Regions from separate parts of the Janthinobacterium sp. 75 genome, predicted to be linked through region 2. Evidence: predicted binding sites of a transcription regulator. Region 2 holds the regulator's gene; each other region holds the start of a gene.
What was found. The regulator HrcA, encoded in region 2, represses chaperone genes, less so after heat shock. The targets are predictions, from matches to a motif close to TTAGCACTCNNNNNNNNNGAGTGCTAA.

Region 1 (3,279 bases), 690 kb from region 2:
CATCCCGCCACTATAGGGCGGACGCTCCATGGGCGTCAATCGAATCACGCCGCTGTCACACATATTTACATCAATGCAGGGCAGTTGGCGGACAATACACACTTTTTCCGGCGCTTTTCGCCAAGTGCGCGCATCTTCCAGCGCCCCGATGGCAGCGTTTACTCGTCGACGTAATCAGGTTCGATATCGAGTCCGCCATAGCGGTTTTCGCAAGAGCGGCGCGTCAGCGTCTGTTGTCCGCCCTTGCCGTCAAGCACCATCGTCAAGTCGCGGCAAGTACGGCGGTAGCTGCCAGGTTTGGCGTCCGTCCGCGAGGGCGTCAGGCGCACTGCCAGCGGCACCGCATTGCCCAAGCCCTTGTTGCTCCACTGGCGCGTCTTGCCATCCTCTTCATCTTTCAAAGTGCGCACGGCGGCCGTCAGCAGCGCTTTCTGTTCCTTGGCATTGAGCTTGGCGATGGTGACGTCCGACAGGAACGGCGGATATACGATAGGTGCCGGATCCTTGCCCTGCACATCCCACTTGCCGCTGTTTTGCGAACAGGTGCGCCGGCTCAGGTCCTGCGACTTGCCGTCCGCCGTGACGACGAATTTCAGGTCGCGGCAGACATGCGCCTTCAGGCTGTGTTCCGTCATGCCGGAATTGCTGAAGTTATACGTCACTTTCACCAGCACGCCACTGTCGCCGCCGTTGTCCCATACATGTGCTTCCTGGTCGTCGTCATCCTTGTTCAAATCGTTGAACAAGTCGTTCAGCAGCATTTCCTTTTCCAGCGGTGTCAGGGTCGCCACGGTAATCTCGTCGACGATGGTGGGCGTTTGCGCGGCGGCATTGCCCAGGCAGGCCAGGCCGATGAGGGTGGCGCCCAGCAGGCGCAGGGCGGGATGGGAAATCGGGAATGGCATGGTGTTCTTTCTGGTGCAAGTAATGATGTGTGACGATATTGATATGCAATTACAATCATCTTATCAAATTCCATAGTAAAACTCTGTATCCTGCGCGTACAGGAACGCCCCCCATGCGGACGGCATGCTAGAGTCGCTGCTGTTGCTGACGCCCGGGAAGTTGGCTTGCGCCAGCGCAAACCCAGTGCAGATGCAGGCTCTGCTTATCGTGTATGTATATATTCCTCTTGAATAAGCCCTTGAAGTTGACCCATACCGTCCCTATAATTAGCACTCGTTAGTAGAGAGTGCTAACAAACTCTTTCGTAGCAATCCTCAGGACTGATGGTGCTTGCCAGACCACTGCAGGGAACGCTACGCGGCGGGCGACGCCGCGATGCACCACTGCCGGATACAGGCAAGGACAGGATGACATGGGGTTTGCTTGACCGTTGCGGGCTGCTTTCAACGGCGGTCACTGAAAGCACGTCTGGCGCTGTGCCGGACATGTATTCATTTAGCAACACTTATCCATTGAACTTTAAGGAGTTTTGTATGAATCTGCGCCCATTGAACGATCGCGTCATCGTCAAACGCCTCGACCAGGAAACCAAAACTGCGTCCGGCCTCATCATTCCTGATGCAGCTGCTGAAAAACCGGATCAAGGCGAAGTCCTTGCCGTAGGCAATGGCAAGATTCTCGACGACGGCAAAGTCCGTCCTCTGGATGTCAAAGTAGGCGACCGCGTCCTGTTCGGCAAGTACGCCGGCCAAACCGTCAAAGTTGACGGCGATGAGCTGCTGGTCATGCGCGAAGAAGACATCATGGCGATCGTCGTCAAGTAATTGTTTCCACGTTGTAGACAGATACATCCCGAAACTCAGGAGAATTGAACATGGCAGCTAAAGAAGTAGTATTCGGCGACGCAGCGCGCGCCAAGATGGTAGAAGGCGTCAATATCCTCGCCAACGCAGTCAAAGTAACGCTGGGCCCGAAAGGCCGCAACGTGGTCCTGGAGCGCTCGTTCGGCGCCCCTACCGTCACCAAGGATGGTGTGTCGGTAGCGAAAGAAGTTGAACTCAAAGACAAGCTCATGAACATGGGCGCGCAAATGGTCAAGGAAGTTGCTTCCCGCACCAGCGACAACGCCGGCGACGGCACCACCACCGCCACCGTACTGGCACAAGCCATCGTGCGCGAAGGCATGAAGTTCGTTGCCGCCGGCATGAACCCGATGGACCTGAAGCGCGGTATCGACAAAGCAGTTGCTGCAACCGTCGAAGAACTGGCGAAAATCGCCCGTCCTTGCACCACGACCAAAGAAATCGCCCAAGTTGGCGCGATCTCGGCGAACTCGGACTACTCGATCGGCGAGCGTATCGCTGAAGCGATGGAAAAAGTCGGCAAAGAAGGCGTGATCACCGTTGAAGACGGCAAGTCGCTGAACGACGAGCTCGATATCGTTGAAGGCATGCAGTTCGACCGCGGCTACCTGTCGCCATACTTCATCAACAACCCAGAGAAACAAGTTGCCGTACTGGACAGCCCATTCGTCCTGCTGTGCGACAAGAAAATCTCGAACATCCGTGACCTGCTGCCGGTACTGGAACAAGTCGCTAAAGCTGGCCGTCCACTGCTGATCATCGCAGAAGACATCGAAGGCGAAGCGCTGGCGACCCTGGTTGTGAACAACATCCGCGGCATCCTGAAAACTTGCGCAGTGAAAGCACCTGGCTTCGGCGACCGCCGCAAAGCCATGCTGGAAGACATCGCTGTCCTGACCGGCGGCCAAGTGATCGCTGAAGAAGTCGGCCTGACCCTGGAAAAAGTGACCCTGGCCGAACTGGGCCAAGCGAAACGCATCGAAGTGGGCAAGGAAAACACCATCGTTATCGATGGCGCCGGCGAAGCTGCCTCGATCGAAGCACGCGTGAAACAAGTGCGTGTACAGATCGAAGAAGCGACCTCGGACTACGACCGTGAAAAACTGCAAGAGCGCGTGGCCAAACTGGCTGGCGGCGTTGCCGTGATCAAGGTTGGCGCAGCCACCGAAGTCGAAATGAAAGAGAAAAAAGCCCGCGTTGAAGATGCACTGCACGCTACCCGCGCTGCCGTGGAAGAAGGCATCGTGCCAGGCGGCGGCGTAGCCCTGCTGCGCGCACGCGCCAACATCACGGTCAAGGGCGACAATCCTGATCAAGATGCCGGTATCAAGATCGTCCTGCGCGCAATGGAAGAGCCACTGCGCATGATCGTGCAAAACGCTGGCGAAGAAGCTTCGGTCGTCGTGGCAGCCGTATTGGCTGGCACGGGCAACTACGGCTACAACGCTGCCAACGGCACGTATGGCGACATGGTGGAAATGGGCGTTCTGGACCCAGCCAAAGTGACCCG
Region 2 (3,279 bases):
GCGAGCCAACGCGGTCGAGCGCGCCAGCGAGCACAGCATCGGGCGCATTGCTGACGGCCTCGATCAGGATATGGCCCATGCGGCCACTGGCGCCAGCGATGGCGATTTTCAGTTCAGTCATTTTATTCTCTTACAGCAACTTATTTGGTGGGTTCGGCAGCAGGTGCAGGCTCGGCGGCAGGCGCCGTTGCAGGTGCAACGTCAGGTTTGCTCACCGGAATGGCAGGAGCGGCATCGGCCGGCACCGGCACGGCGCTCGGCGCCACGGGCGATGGGACCGCGGCGGCAGGCACGTCGGCCTTGGCGACCTTGGCGAACGGCGACGGACCGGCGATACGGTTGATGTATTCTTTCTCGGTCGGCAGATTGCCGCCTTCGAAACGTGCAACCTTGCCTTCTTTATCAAAGAACACGACCACGCGGCTGCTGGTGGTTTCGCCACTGCCCCGTGCCAGTCGGAATGGATAATCCCAACGGTCAGCATGGAAAATATCGGTCAGCAGGGAGGTGCCGAGGACGAAACGCACTTGTTCGCGCGTCATGCCCACTTTCAACTGGGCCAGCATCTCTTCGGAGACAAAGTTGCCTTGTTGAATGTCAGGACGATACGGCGAGAAAAACCACATGAATTTCTGTAGCGGCGTAATGGTGGTCGTTTGTGCGCCCTGTTCGGGGACCACTTCCTTGCCTTCTTTTTGGCTGGCTGCCGGCTTTTCGCCAAGGATGCCGCGGCTGGCGCAGCCGGACATGGCGAGCGCGACACAGACCATGCCTGCCATGACTGGTGCTCGAAATGAAATACGGTGCCAGAGAGATGGCAATACAGCCGGTGTTACGCGCATAAATGACCTCAATTGGATGAACAAAACGCCAGGAGTGACCGGCCTGCCAAAAAATGCATATTTTGGCACTCCCCGACAAAACGCTATATGATAAAGCACCTGACCCACATACGAGCAACAAACATGAGTAACAATCCTAGTGATCTCAAGGCAAGCGGCCTGAAAGCCACCCTGCCACGCCTGAAGATACTCGATATCTTCCAGAGTAGCCCGGTACGCCACCTGACAGCAGAAGACGTCTATAAAATTCTGCTGGCCGACAATATGGATGTCGGCTTGGCAACTGTCTACCGTGTCCTGACGCAGTTTGAACAGGCAGGCTTGCTCAACCGCAACCATTTTGAAACAGGCAAGGCAATTTTCGAACTCAACGAAGGTTCCCACCACGACCACCTGGTGTGCCTCGACTGTGGCCGGGTCGAAGAATTCTTCGACGAAGACATCGAAATCCGCCAGCAAAAAGTGGCTGAAGAGCGCGGCTTCAAGATCGCCGAACACGCCTTGGCCATCTACGGCAACTGCATCAAGACGGCTTGCCCGCATAAAACAGCCTGACGCTTGCCGGCCGCTCCCACGGGGCGGCTGGCGCAGCATTGAGCTGCATCAATGATGACTGAGCGCGCTCGACAGTAATTTAGCCGTAATATCGACGATAGGAATGACGCGCTCATACGCCATGCGCGTCGGTCCTATCACCCCCAAGGTTCCCACGATCTTGCCGTTGACTTCATACGGCGCCGTCACCACGCTCATCTCATCCATCGGCACCAGGTTCGATTCGCCGCCGATGAAAATCTGCACGCCCGTCGCCTTGCTCGACACGTCGAGCAACTGCATCAAGCCCGTTTTTTGCTCGAACATGTCGAACATCTGGCGCAGCGAATGCATATTCGATGACAGATCGCTCACGCTGAGCAAGTTGCGCTCGCCGGAAATCACCATGTCGTCGCTATGGTCGGCCATCGCTTCGCTGCCCGCTTCCACGGCCGCCTGCATCAGGCTGCCCATATCGTCGCGCAGCTGGCGCAATTCGCCCTGCAGGCGCACGCGCACGGCGTCGAATGACAGGCCGCCATAATTCTGGTTGATGTAATTGGCCGATTGGATCAATTGCGCCGGCGTGTAGTCGGCCTCCGTCAGCAGCAAGCGGTTCTGCACGTCACCGCCCGGGGCAACGATGACGAGCAGGATGCGCTTTTCGGACAGGCGCAGGAATTCAATTTGCTGGAACACGGATTCCCGGCGCGGACTGAGCACGACGCCGGCAAACTGCGACAGCGACGACAGCATTTGCGCCGCGTTGGCGATGGTTTTCTGCGGCTGCGGCGTCTGCAGGCGCATGCGCGACTCCACCAGGTGCTCGTCCAGATGCCGGACAGTCAGCAAGGTGTCGACAAAGATGCGGTAGCCGCGTGGCGTGGGTATGCGTCCAGCCGAGGTATGGGGGCTGGACACATAACCGAGCTCTTCCAGATCGGCCATGATGTTGCGGATCGTGGCCGGCGACAAATCCAGGCCGGAAATTTTCGACAAGGCGCGCGAACCGACCGGCAGGCCGTCGGCGATATAGCGCTCGACCAGGGCTTTCAGCAGTGTTTGGGCACGTGTATCGAGTTGCATGGTGTAATTAGTTGGACAAATTTTCTATTAAATAAGTAGCAAGACAAGTAGCAGTATAAATAGCAAAAACAGCGGCCAGACGCGCATCCCCGGCGCCTGACAGCTCCTATTATGCACGTTCGCCCGTCCGGCGGCGATCAATCTTCCAGTTGCCCCTGCAGCCACAGCAGCAACTCGTCAAAGTTGGCGCAGATGGCGTCGGGCTGCACGCCGGCGGCCAGGTGGGCGTCGCTGCCCTTGCGGTTCATCCAGACGGCACGCATGCCCGCCCCTTGCGCTCCCGTCACGTCGAAATACAGGTCATCCCCCACATACACGGCTTCGTGCGGGGCCACCTGCAGCGCGGCGCACGCAGCCAGGAAGATGCTGGCATCGGGCTTTGCCACGCCAAAGTCGCTGGCGGCGATGGATACCTTGAAATGCTGCGCCAGGCCGATAATGTCAAGGTCCGCATTGCCATTCGAGATGGAGCCGACCAGCATGCGCTGGCGCATCCAGGCCAGGCCAGGCAAGACGTCGTCATACGGCTGGACGCGGTTGCGCGCGGCCAGGAAGTGCACGATGGCCTGCTCGACCAGGGCGGCATCCTCGCCAGCGGTCTCGAAAGCGGCCAGCAGGCCGGCGCGCCGCAACTCGATCAGGTTGCCATGGAAATGCGGTTGCTCCTTGAGCATGGCCAGACGGTGCTGGCGCAGCACCTCGATGGAAAACTGCTGCGCCACCCTGGGCGCATGCGTGGCCAGCCAGTCGTGCAGCAGGGTTTCGGCGGCGGCAATCACGGGCGCGATGGGCCACAAGGTATCGTCGAGATCGAACA
Region 3 (3,279 bases), 1.3 Mb from region 2:
CATGACGAACAGATGCTCGACGCCGCCGCCCGCGTGATCCACCTGAAAAACGGCCAGCTGGTGGCCATCGACAAGGCCACGCAAGCACCCGTCTTCGCGCCGCCCGATCCCGATTTTGCCCCGCCACCTGGCCCGGATGACACGCAGGGAGAACAGGCATGAGAGGCTGGTTCCGTCAACACCGCTTCGCGTTGGGTTCGGCGCTGATTCATTTGCGCAAGTCGCCGGGCGGCTTCCTATTGAACGTGCTGGTCGTCGCCATCGCCCTGTCGCTGCCGTTCGCCGGCCTGACCATGCTCGATAATGTACGCCCCATGTCGGAACAGATGTCGGTCGATCCGGAAATCAGCGTTTTCCTGAAGATCGATACGCCGCGCGAGCAAGCCGTGGCCCTGGCCAGCGCCATGCGCAAGATCGTGGGCGAGCAAAAGGCGAAGATCGTCTTCATCCCGCGCGAACAGGCACTCGACACCCTGAAAAACAAGAACGGCCTGGCCGACGTGCTCAGCACTCTGGGCGACAATCCCCTGCCCGACAGCTATGTGCTGAAACTGGACGCATTCAGCAGCGCCAGCGAAGCGCAGGATGTCGATGCGGTGGCGGAACAGTTGCGCCATCTGCCATTCGTGGAATCGGCGCAAGTCGATTCGGCCTGGGTCAAGCGCCTGGCGGCTCTGCTGGGCGTGCTGCGCCTGGTGCTGCTGCTGCTGGCCATTACCCTGGGCGTGGCCGTGATCGCTGTTGTCTTCAATACCATCCGCCTGCAAGTAATGCAGCAGCGCGATGAAATCAGCATCTCGAAATTGATCGGCGCCACCGACACCTTCATTCACCGCCCCTTCTATTACACGGGCGCCCTGCTGGGCTTGTGCGCCGGCGCGCTGGCCCTGGGCGCCGTGGCGCTGGCCTTGCATCCGCTGAACACGGCGATTGCCGAGTTTGCCCGCCTGTATGCGTCCGAATTCCAGCTGGTGCCGCTGGCACCGCTGCCGATGGCCGGCTTGCTGGCCGTCAGCGCCGGCCTGGGCCTGATTGGCGCCTTCCTCTGCGTACAGCGCCACCTGGCGCGCCTGAACTGACCGTCACTTCCACGGCGGCGCCCCAGGCGCCGCCGTGGAAGTGACGGTCAGTTCCACGGCGGCGCCCCAGGCGCCGCCGTGCGCCTCACCCTCTCCTTGTTTTTTACCATCCACGCCATGTTGTGGTTATCTTGATATTTAGCAAGTATTCTTAAGGTTCGCTTCAGCCAGAGGCCGTAGACTAGCCATGTTGTCGTAGCGAGCCGTGCAGCCCTCTCAGGCGCGAGGGGGCAGGCGCACACACCGCAGCAACCATGCGCTTTGGCGGCGCGTTTTAGATAAATTATCAACTAGCAAACCGCCATAGCATTTAGGCTATCAGGACGATTAAATGTGCTGATTGGCACTCTCAAGCAGAGAGTGCTAATATAGGGACATACCAACAGCAGAACCGCCATGAGCGCCAGATATAGATGGAGCCGCGATCTGCAAGTGCAAGACCGAATACGCAAAACGAACAGACTATCGGGCCACGTCGCGTGACATGGCCAACTGGAACAAAGCAAGACTACGAGGGAGAAAACATGACTATGATGTCCGCAACATCCGCATTGGTTCCGACCAAAAGTAATGCGCTGGGCCTCGGGTTCACTGGCAATCTGGGCAATATCGACGCCTATATCTCGGCCGTGAACCGCCTGCCCATGTTGACCCACGACGAAGAAATTTCGCTGGCGAAACGCCTGCGCGAAAAAAATGACCTGGCCGCCGCGCAAGAGCTGGTGCTGTCGCACCTGCGCCTGGTGGTCTCGATTGCCCGCGGCTATCTGGGCTATGGCTTGCCACATGCCGACCTGATTCAGGAAGGCAATATCGGCTTGATGAAAGCCGTGAAACGCTTCGATCCGGACCAGGGCGTGCGCCTGGTGTCGTACGCCATGCACTGGGTGAAAGCCGAGATGCATGAGTACATCCTGAAAAACTGGCGCCTGGTCAAGGTTGCAACGACGAAGGCACAGCGCAAGCTGTTCTTCAACCTGCGCAGCCACAAGACGGGCCTGGACGCGATGACGCCGAAACAGATCGATGCCTTGGCCAAGCTGCTCGACGTGAAACGCGAAGAAGTGATCGAGATGGAAACGCGCCTGAGCGGCCGCGACATCGCGCTGGAATCGCCGACCGACGATGAAGACGACAAGTTTTCGCCGATCGCCTACCTGTCGTCGGAGCAAAGCGAACCGACCAAGGTGCTGGAAGCGGAACAAGTGACGCGCCTGCAATCGGAAGGCCTGGAAACGGCACTGTCCAAGCTGGACGCCCGTTCGCGCCGCATCATCGAAGCGCGCTGGCTGGCCAACGACGACGGTTCCGGCGCCACCTTGCACGCTTTGGCAGAAGAGTTCGGCGTATCGGCCGAGCGCATCCGCCAGATCGAAGTGGCGGCGCTGAAAAAAATGAAGGGCGCGCTGGCAGCTTACGTATAAAGAAAGCAATTCCGCAATGCAAAAGGCGCCGCAAGGCGCCTTTTAGTTTTATTACTTGATGTTTATCAACAGATAAACATGGCAGCTCATTAAGCTGCAGCCAAGCCCTTGACCAGGATTTCGGCGACCAATTCATTCAGATCCGCGCCGCGCTCCTTGGCCAGGGTCTGCAATTGCAAGACCAGATCGCTGTTCAGTTTGACGGCGAATGGCACCAGGCCCAGGGCCTGATCGCGCTTGCGCTGCTCGCGGCGGTCGACGACCACCGCTTCCTTACCGAATGCACCGGCGCCGGGAACATTCATCTTTCCCATCAGTTTCTTGGCATCGCTTTTCGCCAGGGCAGTTTTTTTCATGGTTGTTTCCTGATTTTCAAAACAGCCATTCTACGCAGTAATCGGCGCGCCGCGTGGCCGGCGCATCAATTCATCCGCAACGCGCCTATGGTGCGCCAGGAAAATATCATTTTGTTATTATTATCCCATGCGTGGACGCCGCGCCAGGGACGTTCTACCTGAAAGGAAAAACATGCCTAATCTGACCCGCTTTTGCCCTACCCTGTTACTTCCCCTGTTTTTTGCCTTCCTGGCAGCGCTGGCTGGCTGCGGCGCGGCCGGCAGCACCGGCGACGCGGAAAACACGCCGCGCAGCGTCACCCACGTGCTCTCGCCAGGCCAGCAAGTCGCCATTACAGCCACCGACACCCTGAAACTGGAGCGTGTCAACGACAGCCGCTGCCGCAAGGGTGCCGTGTGCGTGTGGAAAGGCTACGTCAG

Region 1: a site for HrcA is predicted at 1,173-1,199, ahead of groES (co-chaperone GroES). Genes of this name have one in related genera too.
Region 3: a site for HrcA is predicted at 1,420-1,446, ahead of rpoH (RNA polymerase sigma factor RpoH). Genes of this name have one in related genera too.

Annotation. Positions count from the first base shown of each region.
Region 1 covers NZ_SORD01000001.1:2,105,120-2,108,398, reverse strand. The annotation lists gene C8C89_RS09580 (DUF904 domain-containing protein) at 1-30, opposite strand, end outside; gene C8C89_RS09575 (hypothetical protein) at 159-905, opposite strand; gene groES (co-chaperone GroES) at 1,440-1,730, shown strand; gene groL (chaperonin GroEL) at 1,781-3,279, shown strand, end outside.
Region 2 covers NZ_SORD01000001.1:1,413,219-1,416,497, reverse strand. The annotation lists gene dapB (4-hydroxy-tetrahydrodipicolinate reductase) at 1-121, opposite strand, end outside; gene C8C89_RS06480 (outer membrane protein assembly factor BamE) at 141-770, opposite strand; gene fur (ferric iron uptake transcriptional regulator) at 966-1,397, shown strand; gene hrcA (heat-inducible transcriptional repressor HrcA) at 1,446-2,462, opposite strand; gene C8C89_RS06465 (HAD family hydrolase) at 2,600-3,279, opposite strand, start outside.
Region 3 covers NZ_SORD01000001.1:79,429-82,707, forward strand. The annotation lists gene C8C89_RS00375 (ATP-binding cassette domain-containing protein) at 1-162, shown strand, start outside; gene ftsX (permease-like cell division protein FtsX) at 159-1,079, shown strand; gene rpoH (RNA polymerase sigma factor RpoH) at 1,604-2,503, shown strand; gene C8C89_RS00390 (hypothetical protein) at 2,593-2,859, opposite strand; gene C8C89_RS00395 (hypothetical protein) at 3,032-3,279, shown strand, end outside.